3 regions of the Brevibacillus sp. FSL K6-6036 genome follow, and region 3 is predicted to be linked to each of the others. Evidence: riboswitches for the same ligand, from Rfam matches in the RefSeq annotation. Region 3 holds a riboswitch; each other region holds the start of a gene.

Region 1 (5,956 bases), 620 kb from region 3:
AATGGGGATACAGCGGCGGTCCTCCGATGGCTGTATCGCCGATCGGCCCAGTCCGGCGAGTGCTCGAATACGCGATCACAGAGATGCCTGCCAGCAAAATTATGATGGGGCAAAATCTTTACGGGTACGACTGGACATTGCCTTATGAGCCCGGAACGACTGCTCGTGCCCTGAGTCCGCAAGCTGCTGTCGCGCTCGCCCAGCGGGAGCAGGTGCCGATCCAATACGACAGCAGAGCGCAGGCGCCGTTTTTTGAGTACACAGATGACCAAGGAAGGCGTCATCGCGTCTGGTTTGAAGATGCCCGTTCGATTCAGGCCAAGTTCAACCTGGTCAAGGAGCTCGGTCTGCGAGGCGTCAGCTATTGGAGACTGGGACTGCCTTTCCCGCAAAACTGGCTGCTGATCGAGGAGAACTTCCGCGTCAGAAAGCGTCGATAACCATAGGAAAGCGTACAGTCCGGTAAGCCTGTACGCTTTTTTTCTGCTCGCCAAACATGGTATGATGAAGCAAAAAGAACGAGGAGGGAGATCATGGGAGAGTGCAGACTGGATCATAGTACAGAAGACGTCCGCAACAAGCTGGCCGAGCAAACGCCTTTTTTGCCGCCGGCACTGGCCGCGCAGCTGAACGGGCTTTTGACGGAGACGCTTTCTCAGGAAACCTTGAACGAGCTGTTTCACCTTTTAAAGAAATACGATTTGGCGACGCCCGAAGAGCGTATTCAACGTGAGGAAAAAATGGCAAAGCTGGTAAGGGAATAGCAAAAAAAGGGAATCGCAAGCAGCCTATTCGATTGGTTTGCGACCGGCAAACCCTTCTGTGATGCCGTGATAATACGCAATGCTTGGCTCTCCCTGCTTCCAGCAGAGGAGAACTTCTTTTCCGTCGATGACAGCGGGGAAATCGAACAGCCCGATGTCGATGTCCTTTACCTCTATGCCTTTCTCCATGAGCTGGTTGATATGCATCTGCGCCTCCAGCTCCATAAACTCCAGGCGGCATTCCAGCGTAAAGACTTCTTGCTCATCGGGAGGCTGCCGCTTTTTGGCCTGCTGCAGTTCTTGGTAGGTTTGATAAAAGAGGCGCTTCGTTTCTTGCAAAAAGGAGAGCTCTTCGCGTACATATGGCAGCAGTTGATTCGCCTGTTCGACCGTGAACAATTTTTTAGCCAAGTGTAACACCTCCAGGACCCATTATACAGGGAACCAGTCAGGGAGGAAATGGATGGATCGGCTGTTTATTGCAGGTGATTGGAAAGGGGTACCTATGAACGACAGGTTGTACTATCAAGATGTTGATTTGCAGACGTTTGAGGCAGATGTCATCAAGCGCGGCGTGGAAGCGGACGGAACAGCATACGTAGTGTTGAACCAAACGGCGTTTTATCCGACAGGCGGAGGACAGCCTTGTGATACGGGAACCATTGAAGGGGTTGCCGTCACGGATGTAGAGGAAGTCGATGGGGAGATCAGGCATCGCCTCGATGCGCCGCTTCCGGAAAAGACGCAGCGGGTAACGGGCAGGATCGATTGGGATCGGCGTTTTGACCATATGCAGCAGCATACGGGACAGCATATTCTCTCCGCGACGTTCATCAAGCTCGCAGATGCTCAGACAGTAGCCTTCCACCTCGGACGCGATCACGTGACGATTGATGTTGCACTGAGCGAGCTTACGCCGGAGCTGATTGAAAAAGCGGAGCGTCAGGCAAACCAGGTGGTACTGGAAAATCGTCCGATCGACGCTCGTTTTGTCACGGCCGAAGAGCTGGAAAAGCTGCCGCTCACCAAGCAGCCTACTGTATCCGAGAATATCCGGGTCGTCATCATCCCGGATTACGACTACAATCCGTGCGGAGGGACACATCCGAAAACTACGGGAGAAGTAGGTCCGATCAAAATCATCGGTTGGGAACGCCACCGAGGCAACATACGTATTCAATTTCTCTGCGGCTGGCGGGCACTCGCGGACTACACGCGCAAGCAGCACTTGCTGCAGGACCTCACCCGGATGATGACGACGAGCGAAGCGGAAATCGCCGATATGCTGCAGCGTCTGCTGGCTGAAAAAGAGGCCTTGAAGGATTCGCTTCAGCAAAAAGAAACAGAGCTATTGACATATGAAGCAGCCAGGTATTTGAAAGAAGCAGCCGAGCTGGGGAACGCCCGTGTCGTCCAGGCCTCTTTCACGGGCAGAAGCATGCAGGAATTGCAGCAGCTTGCCCGTACGCTCACCTCGCAGGATGAGCATGTCATCGCGCTTTTGGCGACAACAACGGACAAGCTGCAGCTCGTTTTTGCCCGGGGCGGACAGGTGGCGGCTCCGATGAACCAGCTGCTGAAGGAGACGCTGCCGTTGATCGATGGAAAGGGCGGCGGCAACCCGGCGATGGCCCAGGGCGGAGGGGCTCCGACGATGGCTGCTGACACCGTGCTGGATCATGCGCGCGGTTTGCTTCAGGTGTAAAACATGACCCGTGGCAGTCGCAGTCAGTCTGTCCAATCAGGCTGCGACCGCCCTTATGGAAACGAAGGAGGAGAGTCAGATGAATGCATGGAATCCGGGAGATCTGGTCCGGGTCGGATACAAGACGGGAGAATATCTGACAGAGGTTGTAGAAAATCACGGCGATAAATTGCTGGTCAAAATTATGGCCGTTACGAAATACCCGACGCAGGGCGATTTGCACAATCCGCTTGAGGTGGACGTTCCCTTGTTTCACCAAAGACCGGCTCTCTCCTACCTGGAAAAAATCATGGTTCCGGCTGCGAGCGTGATCCGGTTCAACGGCACTTTGCCCGACTACAAGGAATCGCTCAAAGCCGCTTTGGAGAGGGAAATGGAAAAGCTGCGCAAAACGTCAAAATGGGCGGAGCGCTGCCTGGTCGAACTGGAGATTCTGTACAAGGAAAGCTTTACAAACCCGAAATAGAGTGATACTGTAATAATCGAATTGAATAACCACGCGCAATACCAAACGGGGGTCGAGCAAAATCGGCTGAGATTGTAACGAATGCGTTACTGACCGTTGAACCTGACCTGGGTCATGCCAGCGGAGGAAGAGGTATCAGCTCATCAGCGTGAACGCCGATGCTGTTTCCAAATGGTTTGGAACGACATTTAGGCATATGCAGATAAGCACAACCACAACCATCCGAGGCGGATGGTTTTTTTACTGTCTGCCCCTGATGCACCGTATTCAAACGGCTTCTTCCGTCTGTTCTCTCCATGACACAGGCGAAATGAAGCCGTTTTTTTTCTGGGACCGGCCAGAACATGCTGCGCCGAAGAAGGAGGGGGAACATGCTGGTACAGTTGAATGGCAAGAATGTAGAGCTCGCTGCCGAAATCACGACTGTCCGTGAACTGCTGCAGTCCTACCAGCTGCAGGAGAAGATCGTGATCGTGGAGCGTAACGGAGAGATTGTGGATCGCACCCGTTATGAAGAGACACCGGTCGCAGATGGGGACCGGATTGAAATTGTACATTTTGTCGGTGGAGGATGAATAAGATGGACACTTTGAAAATCGGACCGTATGAATTTCGTTCGCGGCTGCTTCTGGGGACGGGAAAATTCCCTGATCTGGACATACAAGACAAAGCGGTGGCAGCATCAGAGGCAGAAATTCTGACTTTTGCCATTCGCCGCCTAAATCTGGAAAACCCGCATGAACCGAATTTTCTGGAGAAATTGGATCTGAAAAAGTTTACGCTGCTTCCGAATACGGCGGGTGCCTATACGGCTGAGGAGGCTGTGCGAATTGCCCGCCTGGCGAAAGCATCCGGCTTGTGCGACATGATCAAGGTGGAAGTCATCGGCGATCCGAAAACGCTGCTGCCAGATCCGATCGGTACGCTGGAAGCCTCCCGCATTTTGGTAGAGGAAGGCTTTATCGTGCTTACCTATACGAATGACGACCCGATTTTGGCCAAACATCTGCAGGAGGCCGGCGTTCACGCTGTCATGCCGGGAGCTTCTCCGATCGGATCGGGCCAGGGCATCATCAACGAAAACAATCTGCGGTTCATCATCGAAGACGCCAAAGTACCGGTCATTGTTGACGCCGGCATCGGTTCTCCCGCTGACTGTGCGAAGGCGATGGAGCTGGGAGCGGACGGTGTCCTGCTCAATACAGCGGTCGCGCTGGCGGACAATCCGGTGTTGATGGCGGAGGCGATGAAGCTGGGCGTGGAAGCGGGAAGGAAAGGCTTCCTTGCCGGACGGATCGCGAAAAAACGGTATGCATCGGCGAGCAGTCCGACTGAAGGGATGATCGAGTAGGTGGAGCACGTACTAGCAGCGATTGAGGAGCGTAGAGAGGAGCTGTTTTCGCTTCTCTCCGAGCTGATCGCCCAGCCGACGGTAAGCCCTCCCGCCCGAAACAGCGACAAGGCGCAGACGCTGGTGGCAGAGAAGCTGCAAGCGCTCGGCTTCGAGGTCGACCGCTGGACCGTTTTTCCAGGCGATGACAACGTCGTGGGGGTAAAGAAGGGAACGGACTTTAGAAACTACAAAAGCTTGATCATCAACGGCCATATCGACGTAGCTGAGGTCGGAGACGACAGCGCCTGGACGTATCCGCCTTTTGCCTTGACCAAAGGCGGGGACGGCAGATGGTACGGGCGCGGCGTCGCCGATATGAAAGGGGCGCTCGCTGCCAGCCTGTTTGCGATCCAGATGCTGCATGAGCACGGCATAGAGCTGAAGGGCGATCTCGCCTTTCAGTCCGTGATCGGTGAAGAAGCTGGGGAAGCCGGCACGCTTGCTGCGATTGAGCGCGGCTACTCGGCCGATTACGCGCTTGTCGTAGACACAAGCGATCTGCAGATGCAAGGCCAGGGCGGAGTGATCACTGGCTGGATTACGATTGAAAGCCCGGTTACGCTCCATGACGGGATGCGCAGCAGGATCATTCACGCAGGCGGTAAAGTCCACGGGGCATCTGCGATTGAGAAAATGATGAAGGTGATTGCCTCGCTGCAGGATTTGGAACGGCACTGGGCCGTGATGAAATCATACCCCGGTTTTCCGCCAGGGATGAGCACGATCAATCCTGCGGTCATCGAAGGCGGACGCCATGCGGCTTTTCTCGCGGATCGCTGCGCCCTCTGGATTACCGTTCACTTTTATCCGGACGAGACGCATGAGGATATCATACGGGAAGTAGAGGACCATGTCCGCAGAGCCGCCGCCGCTGATCCGTGGCTGCGGGATCATCCGCCCGTTTTTCGCTGGGGAGGCCGCTCCATGATCGAGGAGCGGGGAGAGATCTTTCCGTCATTGGAGCTGGACAAGGAGCATCCGGCCCTGCTCAAGCTGCAGGCTGCATTTGAAAAGCAAACGGGACGCCCGGCGGTGGTAAACATGTCTCCTTCGGTCACGGATGCAGGATGGTTTGCCCACGCCGGCATACCAGCCGTCATCTTTGGCCCGGGTGAGCTGAGTCATGCTCATGCTGTGAATGAATCCGTTGATCCGAAGCAGTTGGTTGTCTTTGCACAAACAGTTGCCCGGTTCCTCGTGGACTGGTGCAACACGAAAAGGGAGTGAGTGGACTTGTCGACATTTACGCATCGTTTGCGGGAAAAGGTTGCTCCGATCTGGGAGCGGACCCATCGTCACCCGTTTGTCACAGGCTTGGGAGATGGAAGTCTGCCTGTGGAGTCCTTCCGTTTTTACATGAAGCAGGACTACGTCTATTTGATCGAATACGCCAAAATGTTTGCCATCGCCAGTACAAAAGCCCATGATCTGGCGACGAGCGCGCGGTTTGCTTCGCTGCAGGAAGCGACGCTCAATTTCGAAATGGCCTTGCATCGTCAGTATGCCGAACGCTTTGGCATCACGCGCGAGGAGCTGGAGCAGACCAAACCGTCGTTTGTGATGCTTGCCTACACGAGCTATATGCTGAAGGTAGCTCATCAGGGCTCGCTAGCCGAGCTGGTCAGCGC
Region 2 (5,956 bases), 2.4 Mb from region 3:
CCGTCCTATATGTTTTCGTCAGGCCTTCCACGTAAAGCATGGGCCGACCTCCTTTTTTGCAAAGTAGTTACATTCCTGCCATGGGGGACGGGGTGACCGGCGCATTCTCCTGGATCGCATCCAGAGGACTCAGGATGATTTGCTCATTGCCGGTTAGTCCCGACTTGATCTGGGAGGAAAGCTCATTTTCCATGCCGACCTCAACGTTTACCTTCTTGGCCGTGCCATTGTCGGCTACCCAAACAAATGTGCTGCCGTCCGCCTCCTGTTGAATCGCTTCGATCGGCACCTGCATGGCATTGTCGATTTTCTCCGTCAGGATATTGATGTCGACGTGAAACCCGGGCTTGAGAGCCGAGACGTCGCCATCAGGCTGGAGAGTGACTTTGACGCGTGTTTTTTCACCTTGCCCGGAGCTGTTTTGCGTGGTTACGGCAATCGGGGAGATTCGCACCACTTTGGCATTCAGCTTCTGCTTTCCAAGAGAGCTGCCCTCGATGACTGCCGATTGACCGAGCTTTATTTTGCTTACGTCGGACTCGCTGATATCGGCCTGGATGAGCAGGTTGTTCAGGTTCGCGAGTGTAAAGATCTCCGTTCCTTTGTTTACGTACTGGCCGTTGTCTGCAGCCAGGCTGATGACGGTGCCGTTTTCGGGAGCGACCAACACGCTTTGGGTGCGCTCCTTCTCCAGTTGCGCCTTCTCCACCTGAAGCTTGTTGATTTGCGCTTGCAGAGAAGCGAGCTCCTCTTTGCGCGGTCCCTTTTGCTTCAATGCCAGCTGCTGCTTGGAGACGTTCAGTGACGAGAGCGTAGAATCGAGCTGGCTTTTTGCCTTGTCCACCTCTTGCTGCGTAGTGGCCCCGGATGCGAACAGCTGCTGCAGCCGATCGTATTCCTTTTGAGCGGCATCGTGCTCGCGCTGGGCTTGGGCGACCCGTTCTTTTTCCTGTGCCAGCTCTTCCGGTTCATTTCCTGCTTGCGCTTTGGACAGATTCGCTCGTGCCAGTTCAATCTGTGCGTCCAGCTCCAGGAGTCGGCTCTCTACGTCAGAGGTGTCAATCTTCCCGATAACCTGCCCTTTTTTAACGAGATCGCCTTCTTTGACGGAGAATTCACGCAGCGTCCCGTTCACATTTGCGTACACCCTGTATTTATCCTCCACGACTACACTGCCGGAGGTCAGGATGCGGCTTTCCAGCGCAGATGTGGCTACTGTCCCGATCTGGACAGGCATGCCCATCGCCTGACCGGGACTCAAAAGATTTACGCTAACGGTTCCGATCACCAGTACGGCGGCGACGGACCCGATCATCCACCATCGTTTTTTCATGTCTTCTAATCCCCTTGCCAAATAATGTATACCTTCTTTACGAAACTGTTTTACGGGGGGCAAGTAAAAAAGTAACAAGGTAACCTTTTTGTTCATGGAATGTTCACAATTTCACAAAACCATGGGAGCAGGGAGAAGTGAAGGAAAAATGGGGCGCTGTCTTTGTCGAACCCTTGCCCGGCCGAAGCGATAAGATGTAGGGAGCATAGCAGGATTTCCAAGGGAGGGAGCTATGAACCAGACGCTTCGTTTTGACTACTCCCATGCGTGCAAATTTTTCGAGCAGACAGATTTAGACCAGCTAGCTCCTGAAGTATTGCGCTCGCACATACAGCTCCATCAGGGGACGGGAGCAGGGAGCGAGCTTCGCGGCTGGCTGGACTTGCCGATCAAATGCGAGAAAAGTGAACGGGAACGTATCGTCCAGGCAGCGACGAGAATCCAGGAGAATTCGGATGTGCTCTTGGTCATCGGCATTGGCGGGTCGTATCTTGGAGCCAAGGCAGCGCTGGAGATGCTCGGGCATCACTTCACCAATCTTCTGCCTGCGGGCAAACGACGGGTACCGGAGATTTATTTTGTCGGCAACAACATCAGTCCGGTCTACCTCGCTCATCTTCTGGAGCTGCTGGAGGGAAAAGAAGTCTCTTTGAATGTCATTTCCAAATCGGGAACGACAATGGAACCGGCTATCGCTTTTCGCCTGTTTCGCAGCTGGATGGAGAAAAAGTACGGACGACCAAAAGCCCGCAGCCGGATTTACGCTACGACAGACAGAGCGAAGGGAGCGCTCCGCCAGCTTGCCGAGAGCGAGGGGTATGAGACCTTTGTCATTCCCGAGGATGTGGGCGGACGCTTTTCGATTCTTACTCCCGTCGGTCTTTTGCCGATCGCTGTCGGCGGAATCGATATGGATGAGCTGATGCAAGGAGCGGCAGATGCCAGAGAGCGGTTTTTGTCGCCGGTGCTGGCAGACAATCCTTGCTACCAATATGCCGCTGTCCGCAATATTCTGTATCGAAGGGGCAAGCTGATTGAAGTGCTGGTCGGCTACGAACCCCGGTTCCGTTTTTTCGCGGAATGGTGGAAGCAGCTCTTTGCCGAGTCGGAAGGGAAGGACAACAAGGGGATTTTTCCTGTATCCGCAGAGTATTCAACCGATCTCCACTCCATCGGCCAATATCTGCAAAGCGGAACACGGCACTTGTTTGAAACCGTCTTGACCGTGCATAAATCTGACGTTGACGTCACCATCGGAGACGACCCGGCCAATCTGGACGGCTTGCAGTATCTCTCTGGAAAAGGGATGGATTTCGTCCGCCAAAAGGTGCTGCAGGGAGCGATGCTGGCCCACGTAGATGGGGGTGTTCCGAATCTCGTAGTGGAAATTCCCCGGCTGACAGCGTATCATTTTGGTGAGCTGGTGTATTTTTTTGAAAAAGCCTGTGCGATCAGCGGCTACCTCTTGGGGGTCAATCCGTTTGACCAGCCCGGGGTAGAGGCCTACAAAGCCAACATGTTTGCATTGCTCGGGCGGCCCGGCTTTGAAAAAATGAAAGAAGAATTGGAAGCGAGAATTCGTGGAGACGACTAAAACCTACCTGACTGTAGCCGAAACATCCGAGTATCTGGAATTGCCGGAGACGTTCATTCTGGAAAAAATCCGCGAAGGGCGAATCCGTGCCGTTCACAACGGGGAAGAGTATCTGATCAACAAGGAGCAGTTTCAGCATCATCTGGAACAGATCCGAAAGCTCCGGGAGTTTGAGGATGAACAGAAGCATGAGCCGATCCCGGAGAGCTACGACGTGAAGGACGAAGATTAAGTTCAGCCCTTGTCAGATTTGCGGCCAGAGGACTATACTGAAGAAGACAACTGATAGAATGAAAAGTAACTGGGGGAGTCCATCTTGCTGGGCTGAGAGGACGGAAGCGATGACCGTCGACCCTTTGCACCTGATCCAGATCATGCTGGCGCAGGGAAGTGGTTACAGGCGGATATTTTTTCGCCCGTTGATGCGTTGGATGCGTGTTGTGCCCACCTTTTCCTGCCGGAGAGGGTGGGCTTTTCCATTTGATAAGGAGAGGAAGCAGCATGACCGACTGTTTACTTGTTGGCGGAGGCATCATCGGACTCAGTCTCGCCTATGAATTGTCCTGTAGAGGAATGGCCGTGACTGTAGTGGAGCAAGGAGAATGGGGAGGCCAGGCTTCATCGGCAGCAGCGGGAATGCTGGCGCCGCTGAAGGAATTTTCGCAGCCAGGGCCGATGCTGGAGCTGGGCATGAAGTCGCTGGAGCTCTATCCGAAATGGGCAGAGGAGCTGGAAGCGAGGACAGGCATTGACGTGCAGGCGTGCAAATCCGGACTGCTGACAGTAGCTCTTACCGAGCCGGAGTCGGGCGCGTTGCTGGAAAAATACAAGTGGCAAAAGGCATCGGGCTATGCGGTTGAGTGGATGACAGGGGAAGAGATGCGGAGAGTCGAGCCGCTCTTGACCGAGCAGGCGATCGCGGGGATCTACTCGCCTGAAGAAGGGCACATCAACAACCGCATGCTGCTGAATGCTCTGGTAGCCGCTTGCAAAAAAATGGGAGCGACGCTTCTTTCCGGCTCTGTTGTAACCGGAATGGCAAAAGAAGGGGGCAGGATCGTCGGTGTAGAAACGACCACGGGGCCTCTGCGAGCCGGGCATACCGTGATCGCATCTGGCGCATGGGCCGGGATTATGGCCGAATGGCTCGATTTTGCTGTGCCCGTCAGACCGGTACGCGGGCAGGTGGCATCGGTATCGTCCAGCGGAATCCCTTTGCGTACCGTCATCTTCGGCACATCCGGGTACATCACGCCCAAGCTGGATGGGAAGATCGTCCTTGGAGCGACCGAGGATGAAGCGGGCTTTCAGCGGCATGTCACGCTGAGCGGTCTTGCGAAAGTATTGGACGGTGTGATGCCGTATGTGCCCGCTCTGCATTCAGCAGCCTTCCAGCAGGCGTGGGCAGGCTTGCGTCCCGCTACAGCAGACAGCATGCCGCTGCTTGGACCCGTACCGGGATGGCAGGGCGTTTCCATTGCGGGCGGCCACTTTCGGAACGGCATTTTGCTTTCTCCGGTCACAGCAAAGGTGATGGCGGATTATGTGGAGAGCGGACGCGAAGATGCGCTGCAACCCTTTTTGCCATCCCGGTTCCTCGGGTCGACAACAAACAGATAAGGCTCATGGGTACGGCCTGATCGGAAAATGGGCTGGTCCCCTCTGGAAAATAGACACCTCCCCATAGGCTGGCGTATATGGTAATAAAGAAACACCAGAGGGGAGGAGTCAAATAGATGGAGGAGTCTAAGAAGCAATTGTTTCATGTTGACACTGCCGCTGTCAGCATGATCAAGGATATCCGCCATACGGTCCAAAACGTTTGCCAGGAGCATGCCCGGCAAAAGGTTCGGATCGAAGCGCTGGATGGACAGATATACGAAGGAGAGATCGTAGACTGGGACAACGACCACGTCTATCTGGAAGTCGAAGAAGAGGTGGATGACGACGAGGCGGAGGAAGTAGACTGGGATGGCTATGAGTTGGATGTAGAGCAAGTGTCCTACAGTTCCCCGTACGACCCGGCCGATCCCAATATGCGTCCGCCCTTTACAGCGGTCAGCCCATTTGCGAGCGGAGGGCCGAACGCCCGTCCGTATCCCGGAGTCAGCCCGTATACAGCAGTCAGTCCATATGCAACGGGACCCAATTCCCGACCGCATCCGGGGGTTAGTCCATATACAGCAGTCAGTCCATATGCAACGGGGCCCAACGCCCGACCGTATCCAGGGGTTAGCCCGTATACGGCGGTAAGCCCGTATGAAACAGGGCCCAACAGTCGTCCTTATCCTGGCGTAAGTCCGTATACAGCAGTCAGTCCATTCGCGACGGGACCGAACGCCCGTCCGTATCCCGGAATGATGCCTTATTCTGAGGTCAGCCCCTACACAGCGGTTTCTCCGGAAAGTGTCACAAGACCATTCCCTTTTGTACAGTCCTTTGTACAGTCTTTCATACAGCCGCCTGTACAGCCTTATTGCATACCGTGCGTTCCCTTGGTGGCGCCATTAGAAAGACCGACACGGGTAAGTCCGGCGGAAACGGAAAAACCGAAAGATCAAAGGGTCAGTCCGGCCGAGGATGTCCGCCCGGGTGTCAGTCCTTTCCCGCCATATCCACCGTACCCTCCGTACCCATTTCCTCCGTATCCGCCATTTCCGCCGTACAGACCGATCGCACCAGCTCCGCCGCCACCGCCGCCACCCGTACCATGTCCGCCCGTCGTAAAAACGTTGGAATCATCCTGCGTGGCACCGATTCCACGTCGCCGCTGCCGGAAAAGAGTCATTCCTTTGACGCTGTTCTCTCTGCTGTCCATCGCGCTGATCTAGGCGAGTGTACAGGTGTGAGCATCCAAGTGCAAAAAGCCTCCAGGCAAAGCCGCCTTGAGGCTTTTTTTGGTCCAACTGAGGCTTCGCCATAAAGCCTGGCAAAGCCAGGTTTTCCAAACGTCCTTCAATGACTACTTCTCCCCCATTTGTCACACACTAACGGCAAAATGTCGGAAAGGCAGGGATTGGATGCAAACC
Region 3 (5,956 bases):
GGATGATCCTCAGCAGCACGAAGACACTGATCGAAACAAGAAGGCCGCTGGCATTTTAAAAGTCGGTTTCGCCATCGGAAACAGTGCTGTAACCCAGCGCCGCAGTCGCTCCTTTAATAATAAAGACTTTCCGTCCACTGGCATTTTCGGCACATGCGGGAAAGCGGGGTCTCTAGAAAATCGTGATCACATGCTTTTTGGGCAGTCCCAAGCTGCGTGCGGAGTGCGGCTAAAGCCGACTCCAACCGCTTGATTTCAGCACGCAGCTGGCCGGGATCACGCAGTTTTCCCATATCGGCATCCCGCTTCATTTCCTGTCCGTCCCTTTGTACAGTTGTCCTCCCTGCTCGCGGAATTCCCTGGCTTTTTCCTGCAGCCCCTCGTCGATAGCCGCATGGACCGAAAGCTGGTTGTCTCGGGCGTAGGCGCGAATATCCTGGGTGATTTTCATGCTGCAAAATTTGGGGCCGCACATTGAGCAAAAATGGGCAGATTTTGCCCCTTCGGCAGGGAGAGTCTCGTCGTGATACTCGCGTGCCCGCTCAGGGTCAAGCGAGAGGTTGAACTGATCGTTCCAGCGGAATTCAAACCGCGCCTTGGAAAGCGCGTCGTCCCGAAGCTTGGCTCGCGGATGTCCTTTTGCCAGATCAGCGGCATGGGCGGCGATTTTGTAGGCGATCAGGCCGTTGCGCACGTCCTCCTTGTTTGGCAGGCCGAGATGTTCCTTCGGGGTGACGTAGCAGAGCATCGCGGTGCCAAACCAGCCGATCATCGCGGCGCCGATAGCGGACGTGATGTGATCGTAGCCGGGAGCGATATCGGTCGTGAGCGGGCCCAGCGTGTAGAATGGCGCTTCGTGGCAAAGCTCAAGCTGCTTATCCATATTCTCTTTGATCTGGTGCATCGGCACGTGTCCGGGACCTTCGATCATCACCTGCACATCATGCTTCCAGGCGATCTTGGTCAATTCCCCAAGCGTCTCCAATTCGGCGAACTGGGCTTCGTCGTTCGCATCGTCGATGGACCCCGGCCTCAGTCCGTCACCGAGCGAGACGGAAATGTCGTATGCCTTCAGGATTTCGCAAATCTCTTCAAAATGCGTGTACAGGAAGTTTTCCTGATGGTGGGCCAGGCACCAGGCCGCCATGATGGAGCCGCCGCGGGAGACGATTCCGGTGACGCGATTAGCGGTCAGCGGGATATAGCGGAGCAGCACCCCTGCGTGGATCGTAAAGTAATCCACTCCCTGCTCGGCCTGTTCGATCAACGTATCCCGGTAGATCTCCCAAGTCAGCTCCTCGGCTTTGCCATTTACTTTTTCCAACGCCTGATAAATCGGGACGGTCCCGATCGGCACGGGGCTGTTGCGGATAATCCACTCCCGGGTCGTGTGAATGTGTTTTCCGGTGGAAAGGTCCATGATGGTGTCGGCTCCCCAGCGGGTGGCCCACATCATTTTTTCCACTTCTTCACCGATGGACGAGGTGACCGCCGATGTCCCGATGTTCGCGTTTACCTTCACGTGAAAATGACGACCGATAATCATCGGCTCCAATTCCGGATGGTTGATGTTGGCCGGCAGGATCGCGCGGCCGCTGGCGATCTCGGCTCTGACGAATTCCGGCGAAACTCCTTCGCGGATGGCGACGAATTCCATTTCCGGCGTGATGATGCCGCGGCGGGCGTAGTGGAGCTGTGTGACGACGCTGCCTTTTTTGGCCCGAAGCGGCTTGCGGTCATTTCGGGGGAAAACAGGTACTGCTTCAAGCTGCTCGGCGCTTTTGAAGCCGTTATCGACAGGCTGCACCGGGCGTCCCGCGTAGGATTCCGTATCGTCTCTTTCAGCAATCCAGCTTTTCCGCAGGGAAGGCAGTCCTTTTTGAATGTCGGCAATGTAGTCGGACGCCGTATACTCGCCGCTGGTGTCATAGACGCGGACGGGCGGGTTGGGAATTTCTCCGTACATGCCCTGGGATGGCGAAAGCTGGATTTCCCGCATCGGGACGCGAAGATCAGGCCTGCTGCCGACCTGGTACACTTTGCGGCTGCCAGGGAAAGGCTGTACAGCCGTCAGGTTGAGGGAAGATGCGTGTGGAATGGACATGAAAAAAACCTCCTTGTCATGGTTGCACGCGGCATGAACCCTGATGGAGGCGGAAGAAGACGCGTCTGCATGACAAAAACAAAACGCCGCAAAAAAACTTGCGACGCCAGACGCGAGAGCAGACAGGAAAGGGACGCAAGCATACGCAGTCCTCTCCGGTCTATATAAACATTCCTCCGCTGGCATTACCCAGTTCAGGTTCAACGGTCGACGACAGAGTAGCCGTCCTCTCAGCCTGGTCATCCCCAAGCTCCCGTGCATCATTGTTTAGAAATAGTTTGTTGTTTCCACCATAGCATAACTACTTTTTCCCAATTGTTCAAGAGGTTTTGTCGCAGCAGGAGGAAAGACATCGTGCAAAGCTTTGTCCAGCTTGTACCATTGGTCCATTCCCACCGAGGAGAGAATCGCGTCTCCATCCTCTTGCTTATAAGAGTCGAGATGAAACTTCGGCCCCATCGTAAACGGCTTGAGATAATGCTCTCCTTCCCGCGTTTCCACGTACATCATATACGCGTAGTCTGAAACCTTGTTGGCCGTTTCATATTCAAACTGCAAAATGAACAGCGAATCAGCCGTTCCCGTTAATTGCTCCACTTTTTCGCTGCCGGAGATCCAATCAACGACGGCAATCTGCTCGGTTTTATCCGAGTACAGGGAGAGAAGCTCCGGTTGCGCTTTGATGGAGTCTTCCCGGTAGTGATGTACCCATATGGCTTTCCCTTTTCCTGAATGAAAAAGCGATTCCAGCGCCGCTCCCGGGTGGGGCGCTTGTTGCTGTGAACACCCGCAGATGAGTGCAGATAGACAAAGGATGACGAAACGGAGCACGTGAGTTCTGGAATTCACTGCCATGATACTGCCTCCCTAACCCCGGAGTTAACCCCCGTTTTTGATGTGATGCCGCAGCGACATGCTTCCCAAAGTACGAACCCTCTCAATATAGTAAACGAAAAAGAAGAGGGAAACGTTTCAAGACAAATCCAACCATCTATAGGATAATCAAATGATTTTAATATAAATAATTGAATTGAACTATTGGTTTGCCGCGGCTATCCTTACGGGTAAATCCCGGAAAGGAAGTTGAGAGCGATATGAATCCGCATGAAGTGAAGCAATGCTTCCCGATTATGAATGTCCCGATCTACGGGAAGCGGCTTGTATATTTGGACAACGCAGCCACTGCCCAAAAACCGGTTCAGGTGATTGAGGCGCTGGAAGCATTTTATCGGATGGCAAACGCCAACGTTCACAGGGGAGTCCACTACCTGGGGGCAAAGGCGACAGACATGTACGAGGCGGCGAGAGAAAAGGTCCGTGCTTTCATCCGCGCAAGCGAAGCGGCCGAGATTGTTTTTACCCGGGGGACGACGAGCGCCTTGAATCTGATCGCCAGCGGATACGGCCGTTTGGTCCTTTGCGAAGGCGACGAGATCGTCATTTCATTGGCCGAGCATCACAGCAACCTGATCCCTTGGCAGCAGGCGGCAAAAGCGGCCGGGGCAACACTGAAATTCATTCCCTTGCAGGAAGATGGGACGATAACGCCGGAAGCTGTCCGTTCAGTGGTGACCCCACGGACTAAAATCGCAGCACTCCACCATATATCCAACGTCTTGGGAGATGTAGTACCGCTCAGAGAGATCGCCGGCATCGTCCATGCACACGGAGGAGTTTTGGTTGTCGACGGTGCGCAGGGAGCGCCTCATTCACCAGTCGATGTGGGGCAGATGGACTGCGACTTTTACGTTTTCTCCGGTCACAAAATGTGCGGTCCTACAGGAATTGGAGTTTTGTACGGGAAGCGTCCATTGCTGGAGCAATTGGTACCTGTTGAGTATGGAGGAGAGATGGTTGAGTCGGTCGATGCCGAATGGGCGTCGTGGAAAGAGCTTCCGTACCGGCTGGAAGCGGGAACCCCTTTGATTGCGGGAGCGATTGGGCTGGGGGCTGCGATTGATTTCCTCGCTCAAATCGGCATGGAGAAGATCGAACGGCATGACCGCAGGCTGGTTGGCTACGCACTGGAGCGGTTGCAGGAGCTCAAAGAATGCAAAGTGCTGGGGCCGCTGCGGCATCGGACGTCCATCCTGACGTTTCAACTGGGGGAGATCCATCCCCATGATCTGGCTACCGTGCTCGATGCAGAAGGGATCGCCATCCGTGCCGGTTACCACTGCGCGCAGCCGCTGGCGAAATGGTTTGGACAAGCGGCGACGGCACGGGCCAGCCTCTATCTCTACAACACCGAAGAAGACGTAGATGCGCTGATCCTGGGATTAAAGAAGGCGCAGGACTTGTTTCGCCGAAATAAATAAGACGGAGTGCCTAAAAAGATTCAGTGTCACGGATTTGGAGAGGCAAGCACGATGCTTAAAAAAGCACCATGAAGGAGGAAGGGCAGACATGCAAGTGTATAAAACAGTGACCATAGCCGGATCGGATTCCAGCGGAGGAGCGGGTATTCAGGCCGATCTCAAAACCTTTCAGGAGCTGGGGGTTTACGGGATGTCGGCCTTGACGACGATTGTCGCGCAAGATGAAAGCTGGGGCCATCATGTTTTTCCGGTTGAACCGGACACGGTAGCAGCGCAGCTACGAACGGCACTGGAGGTGATCGGAGCGGATGCTTGCAAGACAGGCATGCTAGGCTCTATCCGGGTCATCGAGCTTGTGGCCCAAGCAATCGCCGCGAGCGGCATTCAAACGATCGTTATCGATCCCGTCATGATTTGCAAAGGCGTCGATGAAGAACTGCACCCGGAAGTAAATGAGTGCCTCCGCGAAGTGCTGGTTCCGCTGGCGACCGTCGTGACGCCCAATCTGATCGAGGCGGCCAAGCTGAGCGGCATGGCACCGCTGCAATCTGTGGAAGAGATGAAGGAAGCGGCCAGACGCATTCACCGGCTCGGTCCGTCTTATGTGCTGGTAAAAGGGGGAGGGCGGCTGCCGGGAGACAATGCGATTGACCTATTGTATGACGGCAGCAGCTTTGACATTTTCGAAGTGGAAAAGATCCGCACGACAAATACGCACGGGGCGGGCTGCTCCTACTCTGCCGCAATCACCGCGGAATTGGCAAAGGGAAGGTCAGTGCCAGAGGCAGTTGCGACCGCAAAAGCGTTTATTACCGAGGGCATCCGTCACTCGTTTTCCTTGCGCTCGTTTGTCGGACCGACCAATCACAGCGCCTATCGGCAATCAAAAGGCGGCAACTGACCAAGCGGGGCACCGTCTCTGCTTTCCATGTGTTCATTCGCTAAACCAATCCTTATCATATCGGATTTGGAATTGATGCTGCCTGCCAAAATCGCTACCTTATAGCTAAGGGCCCTTGTATTACATCAGGAGAGGAGGAGAGAAAAGGATGGCGAAAGCTGTGTTTTATCATGCTGGATGCAGTGTATGCGTCGATGCGGAACAGGCCATTTTGCCGTATCTCGACCGTACCAAAACCGATGTGGAAACCATTCATTTCGCCCAGCATCCGGACAAGCTGGACGAGGCGGAAAAACTGGGAGTGAAATCTGTGCCTGCACTCGTATTGAACGGTACGGTGTACCATATCAACTTCGGGGCGAGCATGGCGGATGTCCGAAAGGCTGTTGGCAAGTAAGAAGGCGATATCGTAGGCAGCAGCACCCATTTGTTCATGGCTCTTTACTCACCTCGTTGATAGAACCTCTTGGAGGCGTATGCTCGCGCATTACGCCTCTTTTTTTATGAAAGTGTAAAGCCGCTGCAAACCTGTCTATCGTTTAAGGGTGGGGCGATTGCGGTTACTCCATCCTTTTGGCAGTCCCGATCAGGTTTTCGAGGAAAACCCGCGTGGCGGCGCACATATATTTGTCC

Evidence for each region. A riboswitch is a leader RNA that binds a small molecule or an ion and turns the genes downstream of it on or off. The one in region 3 is predicted to bind thiamine pyrophosphate.
Region 1: another riboswitch for thiamine pyrophosphate. It lies ahead of thiS (sulfur carrier protein ThiS); the one in region 3 lies ahead of thiC (phosphomethylpyrimidine synthase ThiC).
Region 2: another riboswitch for thiamine pyrophosphate. It lies ahead of thiO (glycine oxidase ThiO); the one in region 3 lies ahead of thiC (phosphomethylpyrimidine synthase ThiC).

The regions. Positions count from the first base shown of each region.
Region 1 covers NZ_CP150173.1:2,705,054-2,711,009, reverse strand. The annotation lists gene NST37_RS13575 (glycoside hydrolase family 18 protein) at 1-440, shown strand, start outside; gene NST37_RS13570 (hypothetical protein) at 534-764, shown strand; gene NST37_RS13565 (DUF2203 domain-containing protein) at 789-1,175, opposite strand; gene NST37_RS13560 (serine-tRNA(Ala) deacylase AlaX) at 1,228-2,469, shown strand; gene NST37_RS13555 (kinase-associated lipoprotein B) at 2,549-2,935, shown strand; TPP riboswitch at 2,971-3,081, shown strand; gene thiS (sulfur carrier protein ThiS) at 3,307-3,510, shown strand; gene NST37_RS13545 (thiazole synthase) at 3,516-4,286, shown strand; gene NST37_RS13540 (acetylornithine deacetylase) at 4,287-5,555, shown strand; gene tenA (thiaminase II) at 5,562-5,956, shown strand, end outside.
Region 2 covers NZ_CP150173.1:906,528-912,483, forward strand. The annotation lists gene NST37_RS04670 (ABC transporter ATP-binding protein) at 1-40, opposite strand, end outside; gene NST37_RS04675 (efflux RND transporter periplasmic adaptor subunit) at 68-1,333, opposite strand; gene NST37_RS04680 (glucose-6-phosphate isomerase) at 1,566-2,927, shown strand; gene NST37_RS04685 (excisionase family DNA-binding protein) at 2,914-3,159, shown strand; TPP riboswitch at 3,221-3,333, shown strand; gene thiO (glycine oxidase ThiO) at 3,429-4,547, shown strand; gene NST37_RS04695 (hypothetical protein) at 4,664-5,758, shown strand; gene NST37_RS04700 (YugN family protein) at 5,948-5,956, shown strand, end outside.
Region 3 covers NZ_CP150173.1:3,328,828-3,334,783, reverse strand. The annotation lists gene NST37_RS16790 (SRPBCC domain-containing protein) at 1-59, shown strand, start outside; gene thiC (phosphomethylpyrimidine synthase ThiC) at 308-2,104, opposite strand; TPP riboswitch at 2,259-2,370, opposite strand; gene NST37_RS16780 (hypothetical protein) at 2,372-2,959, opposite strand; gene NST37_RS16775 (SufS family cysteine desulfurase) at 3,199-4,422, shown strand; gene pdxK (pyridoxine/pyridoxal/pyridoxamine kinase) at 4,511-5,323, shown strand; gene NST37_RS16765 (thioredoxin family protein) at 5,472-5,720, shown strand; gene NST37_RS16760 (LysR substrate-binding domain-containing protein) at 5,884-5,956, opposite strand, start outside.